DNA from 4 places in the Pantoea sp. X-Soil-YNGN-775 genome. Region 2 is predicted to be linked to each of the others. Evidence: predicted binding sites of a transcription regulator. Region 2 holds the regulator's gene; each other region holds the start of a gene.
The links. The regulator PurR, encoded in region 2, represses purine synthesis genes. The targets are predictions, from matches to a motif close to CANGCAAACGTTTGCNTG.
Positions count from the first base shown of each region.

Region 1: a site for PurR is predicted at 3,178-3,195, ahead of AC6I8I_RS06640 (amino acid aminotransferase). Genes of this name have one in related genera too.
Region 3: a site for PurR is predicted at 2,274-2,291, ahead of purT (formate-dependent phosphoribosylglycinamide formyltransferase). Genes of this name have one in related genera too.
Region 4: a site for PurR is predicted at 1,734-1,751, ahead of AC6I8I_RS01420 (NCS2 family permease). Genes of this name have one in related genera too.

Region 1 covers NZ_AP035945.1:1,425,905-1,430,650, forward strand. Annotated here, with positions in the region: gene ldtD (L,D-transpeptidase) at 1-485, shown strand, start outside; gene mepK (peptidoglycan L,D-endopeptidase MepK) at 671-1,219, shown strand; gene AC6I8I_RS06635 (MBL fold metallo-hydrolase) at 1,259-1,888, shown strand; gene AC6I8I_RS06640 (amino acid aminotransferase) at 1,923-3,113, opposite strand; gene ompF (porin OmpF) at 3,351-4,454, opposite strand.
Region 2 covers NZ_AP035945.1:1,799,807-1,804,552, forward strand. Annotated here, with positions in the region: gene punC (purine nucleoside transporter PunC) at 1-45, opposite strand, end outside; gene punR (DNA-binding transcriptional activator PunR) at 152-1,057, shown strand; gene purR (HTH-type transcriptional repressor PurR) at 1,054-2,079, opposite strand; gene cydH (cytochrome bd-I oxidase subunit CydH) at 2,361-2,450, shown strand; gene AC6I8I_RS08465 (C40 family peptidase) at 2,509-3,294, opposite strand; gene AC6I8I_RS08470 (Grx4 family monothiol glutaredoxin) at 3,659-3,994, shown strand; gene rnt (ribonuclease T) at 4,040-4,705, opposite strand.
Region 3 covers NZ_AP035945.1:2,287,357-2,292,102, forward strand. Annotated here, with positions in the region: gene AC6I8I_RS10815 (prolyl oligopeptidase family serine peptidase) at 1-1,390, opposite strand, end outside; gene AC6I8I_RS10820 (tellurite resistance TerB family protein) at 1,506-2,162, opposite strand; gene purT (formate-dependent phosphoribosylglycinamide formyltransferase) at 2,329-3,507, shown strand; gene AC6I8I_RS10830 (bifunctional 4-hydroxy-2-oxoglutarate aldolase/2-dehydro-3-deoxy-phosphogluconate aldolase) at 3,543-4,181, opposite strand; gene zwf (glucose-6-phosphate dehydrogenase) at 4,383-4,746, opposite strand, start outside.
Region 4 covers NZ_AP035945.1:315,773-320,518, forward strand. Annotated here, with positions in the region: gene soxS (superoxide response transcriptional regulator SoxS) at 1-198, opposite strand, end outside; gene soxR (redox-sensitive transcriptional activator SoxR) at 299-784, shown strand; gene AC6I8I_RS01415 (glutathione S-transferase family protein) at 824-1,489, shown strand; gene AC6I8I_RS01420 (NCS2 family permease) at 1,852-3,201, shown strand; gene AC6I8I_RS01425 (Na+/H+ antiporter) at 3,349-4,746, shown strand, end outside.

The DNA.
Region 1 (4,746 bases), 370 kb from region 2:
CAGGCTGGAGTGAAGATGCCGAGGTGATTGACCCCAGCATGATCGACTGGAGCATGGTATCAGCCTCCTCGTTCCCGTATCGTCTGCGGCAGGCTCCAGGTCAGATGAACGCGCTGGGACGTTACAAATTCAACATGCCGAGTTCGGATGCTATCTATCTGCATGACACGCCGAATCATAATCTGTTCCAGCGCGACATCCGTGCGCTGAGCTCAGGCTGCGTGAGGGTAAACAAGGCTTCTGAACTGGCCGGACTGTTGCTGCAGGACGCGGGATGGAATGATTCCCGCATCTCCAGCACGTTGAAGCAGGGCGATACCCGCTACGTGCCGATTCGCCATCGTATTCCGGTCAACCTCTATTATCTGACCGCCTGGGTCGCTGATGACGGCAAACCGCAGTTCCGAACAGATATTTACAATTATGATGACACGGCACGTTCAGGCAGCCAGGCGCTATTACGGGCTGAACAATTGCTGCTCTAGTGATTGATTTTCAATCGTTAGGCCTCTTCCTCCGCGAATGTACTTCTTCATTAAAAGGCGATCCCATCCGGGATCGCCGCACAAAGCTGCCCACGATGGGTTGACGCCTCTGTGAGAGAAAGTTATGGTTCGGCCTGTGCGCTTTTTGCACATTTCTATGGCTTCACTCTCAGGTAATACGGTTAATGTCTACTATTGATTCTTTTCGTCGCAAGCTACTGCTTTGCGGAAGTGCTGCCGCCGGACTGGCATTATTGCCGGCTTCTGCAAGGGCTTCACTTTCAACTTCTCGCCCGCGGGTATTAACGCTTAATAATCTTCATACGGGTGAAACCCTTAAAACTGAATTTTTTAATGGTAAGAGTTACGACAGGGATGAGTTGTCACGATTAAATCACTTTTTCCGTGACTATCGCGCCAATAAAGTGAAAAGCATCGACCCCCATCTGTTCGACCAGATTTTCCGTCTGCAGGCGCTGCTGGAAACCCGTAAGCCGGTACAGCTGGTTTCCGGTTATCGCTCCCTGGCCACCAATAATATGTTGCGTGAGAGCGGCCCAGGCGTGGCGAAACACAGCTACCACACCAAAGGACAGGCGATGGATTTCCACATTGAAGGCGTTAGCTTAGCCAATGTACGCAAAGCGGCGTTATCTCTGCGCGCGGGTGGTGTAGGATATTATCCTCGCAGCAACTTTGTGCACATTGATACCGGGCCGATCAGGCACTGGTAACGACGCCGGCAACGCTGCGTGAGCCGGTCATGGAGCGTTATGAATTACCATATTATTCCTGTTACAGCCTTTGCTCAGAACTGCTCGGTTATCTGGTGCGATACCACCGGGGAGTCGGCGCTGGTCGATCCGGGCGGTGATGCCGAACGTATCAAACAAACGCTGGAACAACACAAACTGAAACCCGCGCAGATTCTGCTCACCCATGGTCATCTCGATCATGTCGGGGCGGCGGTCGAACTCGCGGCATTTTATCAGGTGCCCGTCGTTGGACCGCAGAAACGCGATGCGTTCTGGCTGGAAGCGTTACCGACGCAGAGCCGCATGTTCGGGCTGGACGAGTGTGCGCCTTTCACGCCGGATCGCTGGCTGGAAGAGGGTGACAGCGTGCAGGTCGGATTGGTGACGCTTGAGGTATTACACTGTCCGGGCCATTCGCCAGGTCACGTGGTGTTCTTTGATCGTCAGGGACGCCTACTGATTTCAGGCGATGTGATTTTCAACGGCGGTGTCGGCCGCACTGATTTCCCGCAGGGCGATCATCAGCAGCTGATCGACGCCATCCGGACAAAATTACTGCCGCTGGGCGATGATGTGACTTTCCTGCCGGGGCACGGGCCGATTTCAACACTGGGCCGTGAACGGATCAGTAATCCTTTTCTGCAATAAAAAATGGGCCGGCTGGCCCATTTTTTCATCACGATTACAGCACCGCGACAATCGCCTCACACAGCGCCGACATATTGTCTGGCGTCATGCCCGCCACGTTTACCCGTCCTGAGTTAACCGCATAGACCGCAAACTCTTCACGCAGGCGAATCACCTGATCTTTGGTCAGGCCGCTAAACGAGAACATCCCGTTCTGCCGGATGATGAAGCTGAAGTCACGCTGCGCACCTTTCTCTGCCAGGGTATTCACGAACAACTGACGCATACGCTGGATACGCTGGCGCATGTCTGACAGCTCCTGCTCCCAGATGGTACGCAGGGCATCGTTGCCGAGGATGGTGGCAACCACGGCCGCACCGTGAGCCGGCGGATTGGAATAGTTGGCGCGGATAGTGTATTTCACCTGGCTGAAGGCGGTATCGGCCACGTTGGCATCAGCGGCCACCAGCGTAATGGCCCCGACGCGCTCGTTATACAAACCAAAGTTCTTTGAATAGGAGCTGGCGACAATCAGTTCCTGATGCGACGCGGCAAAAATACGCAGTCCTTCCGCATCTTCTTCCAGGCCACGGGCGAAGCCCTGATAGGCAAAGTCGAATAACGGTAACCAGCCGCCAGCCTGCGACAGCTGTGCCAGTTGCTGCCACTGTTCAGCCGTGGGATCGATGCCGGTTGGGTTATGGCAGCAGCCGTGGAATAGCACCACGTCGCCCGCCTGCACCTGTTTCAGCGACGCCAGCAGGCCATCAAAATCCAGCGAGTGATTTTCCGCATCGTAATACTGGTATTCACATACCTCAAGACCGGCAGCATTGAACACATTTTTATGGTTCGGCCAGCTGGGATTGCTGACCCAAACCCGTTTCACGCTGGTCTGGGTGGCAAGGAAATCCGCCGCCACGCGCAGCGCACCGGTTCCGCCTGGGGTTTGTGCTGTACGCGCACGACCGGCGGTAATCAGCGCGCTCTGGCTACCAAACAGCAGCGCCTGGGTACAGCGGGCGAAATCAGCCAGACCATCAATGCTGAGATAGTTTTTAGTGGTTTCGTTTTCCAGCAGGTACTGTTCGGCTTTCTTAACGCTGGTCAGCACCGGGGTCTTGCCGGTTTCGTCTTTATAGACGCCGATACCGAGGTTAATTTTGTTAGGGCGGTCATCAGCGCGAAACAGATCGGCCAGCCCAAGAATGGGATCGGCGGGTGCAGCAGAGATCGATTCAAACATGAGTCAGGTCCAGTAGCGGGAACGTTAGCAAAATGAGCTCTCAGGTTAGCGTCAGGCCAGGCAAAAGCCAACCGTTTGCGAGACTTATTGATACATTTTGCGCGCCTGCTTCCGCTCTGCCCGCCGTCAGTGGAGCATGAATGAGGAAAGGAGCAGGAGAAATGCGCTATTGCCGGCTAACAGACATAAAAAAACGGGGCCGATGGCCCCGTCTTTAAACATCTTCTGACAGCGAGATTAGAACTGGTAAACCAGGCCAACCGCTACAGTATCATCAGTGTTCAGACCCAGACGGTTGTTGTCATCCAGCTGGTTGATCTGATAATCCACATAGGTAGACATGTTTTTGTTGAAGTAGTAGGTTGCGCCGATATCAATGTATTTGATCAGGTCAGCATCGCCCACGCCTTCGATATCTTTGCCTTTAGACTGAACGTAGGCGATAGATGGACGCAGACCGAAGTCGAACTGATACTGTGCAACCAGTTCAATGTTCTGTGCTTTGTTGGCGAAAGCGGTGGTATCGGTGCCCGGACCAGTTGTCAGCGTGAACGGCGTTGAGTTACGGGTTTCACCGTAGTAAGCCGCCAGGTAGACATTGTTTGCATCATACTTCAGACCGGTTGCCCAGTTTTCAGCGCGTTTACCCTGACCTACAACAGTACCGTTAGCTGCAACGCCAGCGGCCTGTGCATCGGTACGGTCGCTGCTGCTATAGGCACCCACAACACCTACACCGATTGGTGAGACGTAAGAAGTTGACAGACCCCAGCCGTCGCCGTTCGAACGACGAATTTCATCACGCTCGTTTTTGCCCTGATACTGAACGGCGAAATCCCAGCCATCTACCAGGCCAAAGAAGTTAGTGTTGCGGTAAGTCAGCAGGCCGGTGCTACGACCGTTCATGAAGTTATCTGAGTATCCTGAGTCGCCACCGAACTCTGGCAGCATATCGGTCCAGCCGATTGCATCGTAAACCACACCGTAGTTACGGCCGTAGTCGATTGAGCCAGCATCACCGAATTTCAGACCGGCAAAGCCCAGACGGGTTCTGTTACCGTCTTGCGCATCATCGCCTTCAGAGTTGTTAGCCTGAACGTTGTATTCCCACTGGCCGTAACCGGTCAGCTGGTCGTTAATCTGAGTTTCACCCTTGAAGCCGAAGCGAACGTAAGTATTGTCGCCATCGTTGCCGTCGTTATCAGAGAAGTAGTGCAGGCCAACGGCTTTACCGTACAGGTCCAGTTTGTTGCCGTCTTTATTATAAATTTCGGCTGCGTTTGCTGCGCCTGCGGCTAACAGAGCAGGGATAACCACTGCAAGAATATTGCGCTTCATCATTATTCATTACCCTCGTTGGAGTTATTTGTACACCTGCCACTGCCGTCAAGAAACCTTTACGGGAACCTTGAAAGAAGTTTGGTGTCTTCCTGTGTCTGCACGCATCTTTCCATCCCCCCAGCCTTAATTCTACCTCGAAAATGCTACGAAACTCGTAATCTGGTTTCAAAAGGAAAATATGTATTACAAAATGTAAAAAACACGGAACTTTGTGAGAGAACTCAAAATTTACAAAAATAAAAAAAGGCCGGCAGTGCCGACCTCTTTATATATATGAATTTCTTATAATTAA
Region 2 (4,746 bases):
GCTCAGCAGAGCGAGATAAGGCATAAATCCTTTTGACGGTGACATCTGATTCTCATTTTGCAGGTTGAACGCGGCAGAGTGTAAAAGGTGCGTTTGCCGCTGTGAAACGCTAATATTTGCCGGTTGCTGTTAAAAAATTTGAAGGCAGATTATGTGGTCAGAATATGCTTTAGAGGTGGTGGATGCGGTGGCGCGCGGTGGCAGCTTCAGCGCCGCGGCGCAGGAGCTGCATCGGGTGCCGTCAGCTATCAGCTACACCGTGCGTCAGCTGGAAACGTGGCTGGCGGTACCGCTGTTTGAGCGCCAGCATCGCGAGGTGGTATTAACCCCCGCCGGCGAGCATTTTGTCCGGGAAGGGCGCAGCGTTATCAAAAAAATGCTCGCCACCCGCCGCCAGTGTCAGCAGCTGGCTAACGGCTGGCGTGGACAGCTGAGTATTGCGGTCGACTGCATCGTCAAGCCGCAGCGCACCCGGCAGTTAGTCAAGGATTTTTACCGCCATTTCCCCGACATGGAGTTGCACATCAGTTATGAAGTGTTTAACGGCGTCTGGGATGCGCTGGCCGATGATCGGGTTGAAGTGGCCATCGGTGCCACTCAGGCGATACCGGTCGGCGGACGCTTTGCCTTTCGCGACATGGGGACGCTCAACTGGCGTTGTGTGGTGGCGCACCACCATCCGCTGACCGGGGTGAGCCAGATTGACGACGACACCCTGCGCAGCTGGCCGTCGCTGGTGCTGGAAGATACCTCGCGCGCGCTGCCGCGCCGGATGACGTGGACGCTCGACAATCAGCGTCGGCTGGTGGTGCCGGAATGGCAGACCGGACTGGATTGCGTGCTGGCGGGATTGTGCGTGGCGATGGTGCCTGGGCATCTGGCGCGGCCATTACTGGACAGCGGAGCGCTGGTAGAATTAACGTTGCCGGTCGCGTTTCCGGACAGTCCCTGTTGCGTAAGCTGGGCGGAAGATCGCGCATCACCGGCAACGGGCTGGTTACTCAGCTATCTGGGTGATGCGCAAACGCTTAATCAGGAGTGGTTAAGCGAAGATTAACGGCGGTAGTCGCGGAACGGACCGTCAGCCACCGAACGGCGTTCAATCAGCGTTGGGTGTACTTCGATGGTCTGAGAAATCTCACGTTTACTGGTGATGCGATCCAGCAACATCTCCAGCGCTTTCTCACCCAGTTGCGCTTTTGGCTGATGCACCGTGGTCAGCGCAGGCGCAAAGTAGCGCGCGTTGCGCACATTGTCATAACCGATCACCGAAATGTCCTGCGGCACCCGCAATCCCATCTCATCGGCGGCGCAAATCGCGCCCATCGCCATGATATCGCCCCCGCAGAACACCGCAGTCGGACGCTGTTTCTGCGACAGGATCTGCTGCATCGCCTGATAGCCCGACTCCGGCTCGAAGTCGCCCTGCACGATCCATTCGGCACGCGGCTGAATGCCTGCTTCTTCCAGCGCCTTGAGGAAACCCGCGTGACGTCCGCCGCCGGTGTTGCGTTCCATCTGGCCGGGAATCGCGCCAATATCACGGTGACCGCGCTCAATCAGATAACGTCCGGCCAGGTAGCCGCCCTGAAAGGCATTATCCAGCACCGTGTCGGTGAAGTCAGCGCGTGATTCACCCCAGTCCATCACCACCATCGGGATATTGCGATTCTCTTCCAGCATCTTTAACAGATCGTCCGGATACTCAGAGCACATCACCAGCAGTCCATCGACGCGCTTCTGCGCCATCATGCTGAGATAGGCACGCTGCTTTTGCAGGTCGTTGTGCGCATTGCCCAGAATCAGGGTGTAGCCTTTATCAAAGCAGTGATTCTCCACCGCTTCAATAATTTCAGCAAAGTAGGGCGCTTCGCTGGAGGTTGCCAGCAGGCCCAGCGTTTTGGTGTGATTCACCTTCAGGCTGCGCGCCACCGCGCTCGGCGAATAGTGCAGTTCCTGAATCGCCTGCCAGACCGCGTTGCGCGTCTCTTCAGCGACAAAACGCGTTTTGTTGATGACGTGCGAAACGGTGGTCGTTGAGACGCCGGCGCGTTTTGCCACATCTTTAATTGTTGCCATTAAAATCGGACTCCAGGGCTTATCTAACGCAATGATAAGCATAATGTTAAACGTTTGCGTCTGCTCAGGGTTCTCCCCGCAATTATGCAGCTTTTCTGACCGGTAAACAGGCGTCTGGCGGGTAATGAGCGCCTGAAAAGGAGAGCAAACGGAACCGGGATTGCGCGCGTTGCGCAACAAAGGCAGGATTCTAACAAGGCTGAACGGATAAAACGAGATTTTTACCAGCCCCTATGGGAAAATGGCTTATCCCTACAAAATGTGTGACTAAGGAGCGCTAAATGAGTACAGATTTGAAACTGGCCCTGATGACTACCGTCGGCTGTCTGCTGATGATCGTCGCCTTTAGCTTTACAGCGGTGCTGCACTAATGAAAAAGCCGGGCATCGCCCGGCTTTTCTCTGTTTGATTTTCGCGTAGCGAAGCCGCTTAACGAATGGTTTTCGGGGTCATTACCCGCCGCGCGCCGATGTAGTGGCGCTGCCAGTAATCTTCACCCAGCGCACTGATCTGAATATCTTTGCCGGTGCGAGGTGACTGAATAAATTTGCCGTTGCCGAGATAAACCCCAACGTGATCGGCGGTGCCGCGACCATTAATCCGGAAGAAGACTAAATCGCCTTTCTCCAGCGACTCGCGTTTTACCGGCGCGGCGTCGCGCAGGTGGTACATCTCATTGGCGGTACGCGGGATCTTAAACTTGACCAGATCTTTATAGGCGTACCAGACCAGGCCGCTGCAGTCGAAACCGGTGTGCGGTGAGGTGCCGCCCCACTGATAGGGTTTGCCCAGCTGGCCCATCAGCTTGGTCATCGCCGTCTCACGCGCTTTCTGGTAGCGCTGACGATGTGACTTGCTCATTTTAATGGTGCCGATGTCACTGCTGCTGGCGTCTGCGGTTTTGAGCGCACGCTGATGGCCGTAACGTTTTTTACTGGCGGTTTTGAGCGGAGTTTTGCTTTTCTTTGCGGAAAGATGGCTGGCGCTGAGTTCGCTTTTTTTCTGTTTTTTGAGTTTGAGCTTCTGGACCGGGCTGACGCGTGTTTTCTTCGCCGACGTTTTCAACGGGCGACGCTTGCGGCGCTCATCTTCGCGCGCACTCTTTTTCTCTGCTTTATGCGAACTGACATTCACCGGCGCCTGCGGGGAAGCAGAAGCGATGTTGAAGAACAGTTGCGCAAAGGCAAGGATGAAAAGCGTAATGATTAAACGCATAGTCCGGTTTTAGTTAAGTTGTCAGGGCCACTACGCACCACGACAAAGTTGGGAATAATCTGATCCAGGATCAGTGCCGAAGCCATTCTAGTCCAGTTCGCCTGAAAACCGTAACGCCTTTTTTTATTAATCTTTCGGACACGCACAGTTGTGTCGAAAATGAGCATTTTCAGCATCTTATATCTACAAAACTATTGCAAATTATTAATATGTTACCTGCGGTTAATAATCATGGGTTAACAGGGCCGAAAACAGGAGTTAACAAACATGGCGATTTAATCGGGCAACGGCCAAAATCTCGTTTTCAGTCCTGGGGCGAAGTCGCTACAATAAACAAACACGAAGTAATGAATTAAGGAAGGCAATTATGAGTACTGTAGAAAAAATTCAGCGCCAGATCGCAGAAAACCCGATCCTGCTGTACATGAAAGGTTCCCCGAAACTGCCAAGCTGCGGTTTCTCTGCGCAGGCGGTTCAGGCGCTGTCAGCCTGCGGTGAGCGTTTTGCTTACGTGGATATTCTGCAGAACCCAGACATTCGTGCAGAGCTGCCGAAATATGCCAACTGGCCAACCTTCCCGCAGCTGTGGATTGATGGCGAACTGGTCGGCGGATGTGACATCATCGTTGAGATGTTCCAGCGCGGTGAACTGCAGTCGCTGATTAAAGAGACCGCAGAGAAGTTTAAAGAAGCGGAATAAAACAAAAAGGCCGACATCGCGTCGGCCTTTTTCATTGCAGATCCCTCAGTCAGCGCTCGCGGCTGCTTCGCCTTCGGCGAAGGGCAGGGGCCAGCCACCCAGCCGTTTCCAGCGATTCACCAGTTCACAGAACAAAATAGCGGTCTGCTGGGTATCATACAGCGCCGAGTGAGCCTGGGTGCTGTCAAACGCCATGCCCGCGGCTTTACATGCCTTCGCCAGCACGGTCTGCCCCAGCACCAGTCCGCTCAGCGCCGCGGTATCAAAGGTGGCAAACGGGTGGAAAGGGTTGCGCTTCAGGCTGGCACGCTCGGCCGCCGCGTTCATGAAGTTCAGATCAAAGGTCGCATTATGCGCCACCATAATGGCGCGATTGCAGCCGGTATCCTTAATGCCTTTACGCACCATCTTGAAGATGGCGTGCAGCGCCTCATATTCACTCACTGCGCCGCGCAGCGGATTGCTGGGGTCGATACCGGTGAACGCCAGCGCTTCAGGATGCAGTAGCGACCCGACAAACGGTTCAACGTGAAAATGCAGCGTCTGGTCGAGATGGATCCAGCCCTCGTCATCCATTTTCAGCGTGGTAGCGGCGATCTCCAGCAGCGCGTCGGTCTGCGCGTTGAAGCCGGCGGTTTCGACGTCGATGACCACCGGATAGAAGCCACGGAAACGTTGATTGAGTGCATTGGGGGAATTCGATTCAGACATCAGGATCTCATTGCAGAAAAAGGGCAGCGCGCATTATGGCA
Region 3 (4,746 bases), 490 kb from region 2:
AATCGGCGTCCATGCTGCTGCCGTAGGCCCCGTAGCCATACACCAGCATCGGATTCTGACCAGGCTGATAATATTTGCGGTGATAAACCAGCGAGACCGGCACTTCCGTACCATCACTGACTTTGATCCAGTGATGCTCACTTTTGTAATCGTCCGCATTGAAACCTTTGACCGCGCTCTGCTTCAGGATGCGGCGCTCGCCGGTATCCATATCCAGCTCAAACAGCGTGGTCGGCGTGGTCATTGAGGAGTAGCCGTAGCGCAGTTTACTGGTGCGTGGCGTCGGGTTGTAGGCCAGCCAGGTGACATAGGTCGGATCGTCAAAGGCGATGCCGCTGTTTTCGCCGCTGGCCCAGTTGATCTGCCGCAGGCTGGTCAGCCCGCGCTGCCGCTCCTCCACCACCAGCCAGTCGCGGAACAGCTGGAAATCTTCCATTACCACATGATCGCGCGCCGGGATCAGCGTCTCCCAGCGGGATTCCGCCAGATAACGGGTGCGATAAAGCCCGAAGTTCTTGCCGTCACGGTTGGACCGGATAAAAAACTGATGATCGTAGTGATCGAGGCTGTACTCATGATCGCGGTGGCGCGGCAGGAATACGTGCGGCTGCGCATCCGGAAAGTTAGCGTCAATCAGCTGAATTTCGCTGGTGGTGGTGCTGTATAGCGCGATCAGGATGAACTGCTTAGAGGTAGTTTTGTGCACGCTGAGGTGATAAGTATCATCCTGCTCTTCATACACCAGCTGGTCGTCGGACTGCGGCGTACCCAGTTCATGCCGCCACACCTGATAAGAGAGCAGCGTCTGCGGATGTTTCTGCACATAGTAGACGGTACGGGAGTCGTTGCCCCAGGCGAAGCTGGATGAGGCGTTGCTCAGCACTTCGGGATACCAGCTGCCGCTCAGCAGATTGCGGAAGCGAATGCCATATTGCCGCCGCGACAGGAAATCTTCGGCCAGCGCCATTACCTGATTATCCGGGCTGATGTGCAGTGCGCCCATAGTGTAGAACTCACTGTGGGAGGCGCGCTGATTGGCATCCAGCAGCAGCGTCCACTCATCCGACGCCCCGCTGGCGGCGGGCTGGCGATAATAAGCCGGATATTCATTGCCGCTCTGATAGCGACTCTGATAACGATACCCGTTCTTCACATAGGGCACCGAATGGTCTTCTGGCGGCAGACGGTCAATGATCTCCTTTAGCACCCGCTCCTGCAGCGGTTGCTGAGTCGACATGATTTTGCGGCCATAGTTATTTTCAGCCCGCAGGTAATCAAGTACTTCGCTATCTTCACGTTTGTCGTCGCGTAGCCAGTAGTAGTTATCGACGCGCGTTTCACCATGCAGCGTCATCTCATGCGGTATTTTCTTTGCGATGGGTGCTTTCATGACATCCGTCTCCGTGAAAGTAATGATCTGTAAGCGTGGCACCAAAGGCGCAGGAAGCCAAGCATCAGCTGGTACGGAAACAGCAAGCTGGCCACCGGTAGTGGCCAGTGGGGGGTTAACTGGCAGGCAGGCGGGCCTTCTCCGCCACGATATCCTGTTGGATCCCATCACGGACATCCTGCGGAATTTTAAGCGCGTCGCCGAGCGCTGACAGATAGCTGCGTTCCATGAAGTGGTCGACGTCAATCGCAGCGCAGCTCAGGAAATAGAGTTCCAGTGCCTCTTCTTCGTTCTTTACGCCAGCCGCCAGCCACTGCGGATCGAGCGGTCGGCTCATCGCTTGCTGGATCAGCTGTTCGGCATCTTTGCCGTAGCCGGACTGCTGAATGTTCTGCTCAATCGCCGCGCGTTCCTGATCGTCGATGTGGCCGTCGCTCTTGGCAGCAAACACCAGCGCGGTGACCAGCCGCTCCGCCCGCAGGTCGACCGGGGTCTGCGCCACGCCAAAGTCAGGCTCGTCCTGATGTGTTTCACGCACCCGCTGTTTGTATTTATTCCACAGCAGCGCGCCAGCGGCGGCACCGCCGCCGATAATCAGCGCTTTGCCGCCATACTGAGTTAACAGTTTGCGTGAGGATTTACTGGAAATCAGCATACCCGCCAGACCGCCTAACGCGCCCGGTGCCAGCATATCGCTTAAGCCCCCGCCGGACTGACTGTTACCGCCCTTCTTTGCCAGTACCGACTGAATCTGTTGCAACCAGTTATTCATCTTCCACTCCTGTTTTAGATGGTAGTCCGCCATCCTGACAAAAAAGATGTCAGGAAACGTCAGAGCGGGAAAAGTACGGCAAAACAGCCGATGACCGGGAGGAAAGATGAGAACGCAAACGTTTTCGTTTATACTGCGCGCGCATTTTGACTGCTTAGGTGAATTTATGACAACTCTCGGAACAGCGCTGCGCCCTGCGGCCACGCGCGTGATGCTATTAGGTTCAGGCGAACTGGGTAAAGAAGTGGCGCTGGAGTGTCAGCGTCTGGGTGTGGAAGTGATTGCTGTCGATCGCTATGCCGACGCCCCGGCAATGCATGTGGCGCATCGCAGCCATGTGATCAACATGCTGGATGGCGACGCGCTGGCCGCGCTGATCGCGCAGGAGAAGCCTGACTTTGTGGTGCCGGAAATCGAAGCCATCGCCACCGATAAACTGGTTGAGCTGGAACAGCAAGGCCAGCGTGTGGTGCCAACCGCCCGCGCCGCGCAGCTGACCATGAACCGCGAAGGCATTCGCCGTCTGGCAGCCGAAGAGCTGTCGCTGCCGACCTCCCGTTACCGCTTCGCCGACAGTAAAGCGCGTTTCGATCAGGCTGCCGCAGAGATCGGTTTTCCCTGCATCGTAAAACCGGTGATGAGTTCATCCGGCAAAGGCCAGAGCTTTATCCGCGATGCCAGTCAGCTGGACCGTGCATGGGAATATGCGCAGCAAGGCGGTCGTGCCGGTGCCGGTCGGGTCATCGTCGAAGGGGTGGTGGCGTTTGATTTTGAAATTACCCTGCTGACCATCAGTGCAGTCGATGGCATTCATTTCTGCGCGCCGATTGGTCATCGTCAGGAAGACGGCGATTACCGTGAATCCTGGCAGCCGCAGCAGATGAGCGATCTGGCGCTGCAGCGGGCGCAGGCCATTGCGGCTCAGGTGGTGAAGGCGCTGGGCGGCTACGGTCTGTTTGGCGTTGAGCTGTTCATCTGCGGCGATGAGGTGGTGTTCAGCGAAGTGTCGCCGCGTCCGCATGATACCGGTATGGTCACCCTGATTTCGCAGGATCTGTCGGAGTTTGCGCTGCACGTGCGCGCTTTCCTTGGCTTACCGATTGGCGGCATCCGCCAGTATGGCCCTGCTGCATCGGCAGTGATCCTGCCGCAGCTTACCAGCCAGAATGTGCAATTCGTGAATGTCGATGCGGCGCTGGGGGCTGGTCTGCAACTGCGCCTGTTCGGCAAACCGGAGATCAGCGGTCAGCGTCGGTTAGGCGTGGCGCTGGCCAGCGGTGAGACCACCGATCAGGCGATTGCGCGCGCCGTTGCCAGCGCAGCTGCGGTGACGGTCGAGGGATAACTCCACGGCGGTGAGCCGGTGCTCACCGCCTGCTCTTACTTCGCCCCTTCCACTGCCTCACGCGCCAGTCGGGTAATCCGATCCCAGTCGCCGGTTTCCAGCGCATCGTTTGGCACCAGCCAAGACCCGCCAATACACAGCACGCTTTTCAGCGCCAGATAGTCACGGTAGTTGGCCGGAGAAATGCCACCGGTCGGGCAGAAACGCACCTGCGGGAAAGGTCCGCCAATCGCCTGCAGCGCTTTCACGCCACCGTTGGCTTCTGCCGGGAAGAATTTGAATTCACGCAGGCCGTAATCCATGCCGGTCATCAGTTCAGAAACGGTGCTGATGCCAGGAATTAACGGCACCGGCCCTTCGACGGCGGCTTTCAGTAATGATTCGGTGACGCCAGGGCTGATGATAAACTGCGCGCCCGCATCGGTTACTTCCTGCAACTGCTGGGGATTGATCACCGTACCGGCACCGACAATCGCCTCCGGCACCTGTTTGATCATCGCCCGCAGTGCATCCATCGCTACCGGGGTGCGCAGCGTCACTTCCAGCACCCTGACGCCGCCCGCGACCAGCGCTTTCGCCATCGGAACCGCGTGTTCCAGCTTGTTTACCACGATCACCGGCACGACCGGTCCGGTGGTCAGAATCTGTTCGGCACTCGTTTTCCAGTTTTTCATCACTTCCCCTTGCTTGATAACACCGGGATTAGCGGCCCGGTCATGGAGCATCGGCTCCTGCCCTGTAATTGCGCCACTACCATACAGGATCCGGTTCCTGAGCGTCTATCGCCTCAAACGATTTTTGAAACGCCAGTTCACTTTTCCAGAATCGCGCCGGACAAAAAAAAGGCCCGCACGGTGCGGGCCTTAAACGTTCAGTTATTCAAACTCGTTCCACGAACGACCATCGCGGGTGATCATCGCCACCGAGGCAACCGGGCCCCAGGTGCCGGCCTGATACGGTTTGGAGGAATCGCCATCCGCCGCCCACGCTTCAATGATCGAATCGACATAGGTCCAGGCCGCTTCGACTTCATCACGACGGACAAACAGCGCCTGAATACCGCGCATGCTTTCCAGCAGCAGGCGTTCATACGCATCGGCCAGATGTGACTGGTTGAAGGTTTCGGAGTAGCTCAGATCGAGTTTGGTGGTCTGCAGCTTATGCTTGTGGTCGAGGCCTGGCACTTTGTTCAGGATTTCGATATCCACCCCTTCGTCCGGCTGCAGACGAATGGTCAGC
Region 4 (4,746 bases), 1.5 Mb from region 2:
CAGCGCTTCGGCTGCCAGCGTCAGGCGGCGTTCACGGATATAGCCGCCAAGCGTCTGTTTGGTGACGGTACGGAACATCCGCTGCAGGTGCCATTTCGAATAACCCGATTTTGCTGCCACTTCATCAATGGACAAACTTTTGTCCAGATTCTGGTCAATCCAGTGCGTCAGGGAATGAATGATCTCTTCTTGCATCATGGCCTCATCCTTCTGGTGCTTAATAAGCGGTAATGGGAGTTTAGTCGTTTTGATGGGATGCGAGTATAATTCCTCAAGTTAACTTGAGGTAAAGAGCCAGATGAAAAAAGATCGCAACTACCCCAAACCGGTATTAACGCCGGGCGAAGTGGCGCGCCGCAGCGGTGTCGCGGTGTCAGCGCTGCACTTCTATGAAACCAAAGGGCTGATATCCAGCACCCGTAACGGCGGTAATCAGCGGCGTTACAGTCGTGATGTGCTGCGACGCGTGGCTATCATCAAAATTGCGCAACGCATCGGTATTCCGCTGGCGACCGTCAGCGACAGCCTTGAGCATATTCCGGCCAATAAGCGGATGTCGGCCCCGGAGTGGGACGCCCTGACTCAGCACTGGCGCGAAGAGCTGGATAAGCGCATCGAAACCCTGACCCGGCTGCGCAACGACCTTGATGGCTGTATCGGCTGCGGCTGTCTGTCGATGCGCGATTGTCCGCTGCGCAATCCGGGCGATCGGCTCGGTCAACAAGGGTCGGGAGCGGTGCTGCTCGATCCGGAACAGGACGGCAACCATCCGGACCCGGAGTGACGTCTATACTGGTGGAAGGTCAACACACAGGGAATCATGATGATCACCGTTCACCATCTTGAGCAGTCACGTTCACATCGGGTGCTATGGCTGCTGGAAGAGCTGGAAGTGCCGTATCAGATCAAACGTTATCAACGCGAGCCGACCATGCTGGCGCCCGACGCGCTGAAAAAAGTGCATCCGCTGGGCAAATCACCGGTGATTACCGATGAAAACCGGGTGGTGGCGGAATCCGGGGCGATTCTCGAATATCTGGAACAGAAATATGACCACGAGTTCCGGCTGAAACTCAGTGACGAAGAGTCGTTGTTGCAGTCGCGCTACTGGCTGCACTACGCCGAGGGTTCGCTGATGCCGCTGCTGGTGATGAAGCTGATCTTCGGACAGATGGGGAAAGCGCCGGTGCCCTGGCTGCTGCGCCCGGTTGGCGCGGCGTTTGGCAAAGGGGTGCAGAAGGCCTGGCTCGATAAACAGCTGCAACCGCATATGAAAATGATTGAGCAGCATCTGGCGGCTAATCCGTGGTTCGCCGGTCAGCGCTTCAGTATCGCCGACATTCAGATGAGCTTTCCGCTGCTGGCCCTGGCGCAACGTGTCGGGATGGAGCAGATGCCAGCCAGTCAGAAGTGGCTGCAAACCGTCCAGCAGCGCGCCGCCTGGCAGCGGGCTATCGATCAGGGCGGTGAACTCTCTCTGCCAGGTTAATCCTCCCTCTGCTGGCACTCCGTTTTTTTTTCGTGCGGTGCTGCCAGCCGTTCAGCGTTTAAAAATGCCTGTAACTTCAACGCCTCAGCCGATGCGGCCAGCCGCTGCCTGGCTGAAAACGGCCGTCACCACCTGATCTTTATGCTGATTAATGTCCTTCCGCCAGTTGAAAATGTGCCGGTAAACGCCGGATAATCGTTTGCCTTTTTATCTGGCGGTCCTTTGACTGCCAACTATCTGCGGCAAGGTAAACGTTTGCCTGGCGGAATTACTCCATCAGCGCAGCCGGATTACCCGCTTATTTCAGGGACAGCGACGGTCGCAGAGCGATCCACACTACAAAAAATCTTTGAGGCTCAACTATGTCAATTGAATCACGCCCGGCCAGTGGAAAACTGGACGCCTGGTTCGCGATCTCGGCGCGCGGCAGCAGCGTGCGTCAGGAAATTCTGGCCGGACTGACTACTTTTCTGGCGATGGTCTATTCGGTGATTGTGGTACCAGGCATGCTCGGTAAAGCCGGTTTCCCGCCAACCGCGGTATTTGTCGCCACCTGCCTGGTGGCCAGTTTCGGCTCCATCCTGATGGGGCTGTGGGCCAATCTGCCGATGGCGATTGGCTGCGCCATTTCGCTGACCGCCTTTACCGCCTTTAGCCTGGTGCTGGGCCAGCACATCAGCGTACCGGTCGCGCTCGGCGCGGTATTCCTGATGGGGTTGCTGTTTACCCTGATCTCGGTGACCGGCATTCGGGCGTGGATCCTGCGCAACCTGCCAATGGGCGTGGCGCATGGCACCGGCGTCGGAATTGGATTGTTCCTGCTGCTGATCGCGGCGGATGGCGTCGGTCTGGTGGTAAAAAACCCGGCACCGGGTTTGCCGGTTGCGCTGGGTCAGTTTGCTACTTTCCCGGTGATCATGACGCTGCTGGGACTGGCGGCGATTTTTGGCCTGGAAAAACGGCGGGTACCGGGCGGCATTCTGATGACGATTATCGCCATTTCGCTGCTCGGGCTGATCTTCGATCCGGCGGTGAGCTACAAAGGATTGTTTGCTCTGCCGAGCCTGCGTGACGCCAGCGGTCAATCGCTGGTGTTCAGCCTCGACATCATGGGCGCGTTGCAGCCGGTGGTGCTGCCGAGCGTGCTGGCACTGGTAATGACCGCAGTATTTGACGCCACCGGCACCATTCGCGCGGTGGCGGGGCAGGCCAATCTGCTGGATAAGCAGGGCCAGATTATCAATGGCGGTCGCGCCCTGACGACCGATTCGGTCAGCAGCCTGTTTGCGGGCCTGGTCGGCGCGTCACCTGCGGCGGTGTATATCGAGTCAGCGGCCGGTACTGCGGCGGGCGGCAAAACCGGCCTGACCGCCATTGTGGTCGGCCTGCTGTTTATGGTGATCCTGTTTATGTCACCGCTGGCCTGGCTGGTACCGGCTTACGCTACCGCACCCGCGCTGATGTATGTCGGTCTGCTGATGCTGAGTAACGTGGCGAAAATCGACTTTAATGACTTCGTCGATGCGATGTCCGGCCTGTTGACCGCGGTGATTATCGTGCTGACCTGCAACATCGTCACCGGCATCATGATCGGCTTTGCCTCGCTGGTGGTCGGCCGCGTTTTTGCGGGTGAATGGCGCAAGCTGAACCTCGGGACGGTGCTGATCGCCGTAGTGCTGGTGGCGTTTTACGCCGGCGGCTGGGCGATCTGACTGATCAACCGGGCGCGCAGCGGTGCGTCCGGAATTTTTCACTTTTTTCCCGCCAGCCGCACGCGTAGCTGACCCTTCAGGCTTCGGTTTGTTTTACACTTTAGCGCTCAACAATGATTGAAAGATAACGACGCGCCTAAGGAAAGCATGGAAATCTTTTTTACTATTCTCATCATGACGCTGGTGGTGTCGCTCTCTGGCGTCGCTGCCCGTATTTTGCCCTTTCAGATCCCGTTGCCGCTGGTGCAGATCGCCGCTGGCGCACTGCTGGCCTGGCCCACTTTTGGTCTGCATGTAGATTTTGACCCGGAACTTTTTCTGGTGCTGTTTATCCCGCCGCTGCTGTTTGCTGACGGCTGGAAAACGCCCATCAGCGAGTTCCTGCATCATGGCCGCGAGATTATTGGCTTAGCGCTGGTGCTGGTATTGATTACCGTGGTCGGCATTGGCTATCTGATCTACTGGATGGTGCCGGGCATTCCGCTGATCCCGGCTTTTGCGCTGGCGGCGGTGTTGTCTCCGACCGATGCCGTGGCGCTCTCCGGCATTGTCGGCGAAGGGCGTATCCCAAAGAAAATCATGTCGATTGTGCAGGGCGAAGCCCTGATGAACGACGCGTCAGGTCTGGTATCGCTGAAATTTGCGGTCGCCGTCGCGATGGGCACCATGGTATTTACCTGGGGCGGTGCCAGCGTCGAATTCCTGAAAGTGGCGATTGGTGGTCTGATCGCCGGTGTAGCGGTCTGCTGGCTGTACGGTAAATCGCTGCGCCTTCTCAGCCGCTGGAGCGGTGACGACCCGGCCACCCAGACCGTGTTGCTGCTGCTGCTGCCGTTCGCCTCTTACCTGATTGCGGAACATCTCGGCGTGTCAGGTATCCTGGCGGCCGTCGCGGCGGGGATGACCATCACCCGTTCCGGCATTATCCGTCAGGCACCGCTGGCGATGCGCCTGCGCGCCAATAGCGTCTGGCAGATGCTGGAGTTCGTGTTCAACGGCATGGTGTTCCTGATGCTGGGCCTGCAGCTGCCGGACATTCTGCAAACCTCGGTGGATCAGGCCAATGCCGATCCCAACGTCGAGCTGTGGATGCTGTTCGCTGATATCGGGCTGGTCTATCTGGCGCTGATGCTGGTGCGTTTTGGCTGGCTGTTTATCATGCAGCGCTTCAGCAAACGCCTGCTGAAGAAGAAGCCGCTGGAGTTCTCCAACTACTCGCTGCGTGAACTGCTTATCGCGTCCTTTGCCGGCGTCCGCGGGGCGATTACCCTCGCCGGTGTGCTGTCGATTCCGCTGTTCCTCAGCAACGGTGATCCGTTCCCGGCGCGTTATGAGCTGGTGTTTATCGCCACCGGGGTGATCCTGTTCTCACTGCTGGTCGGAGTGGTGATCCTGCCGATTCTGCTGCGCGGTATTGATACCATTGATAAAGGTGCGCATCGTCGTGAGCTGCAAAATGCCCGCGCGGTAATGGCCAGCGTGGCGATTGAGAGCCTGCATAAGATGGAAGCGCGACTGGAAAAAGAGTCGGACCAGAACATCGAT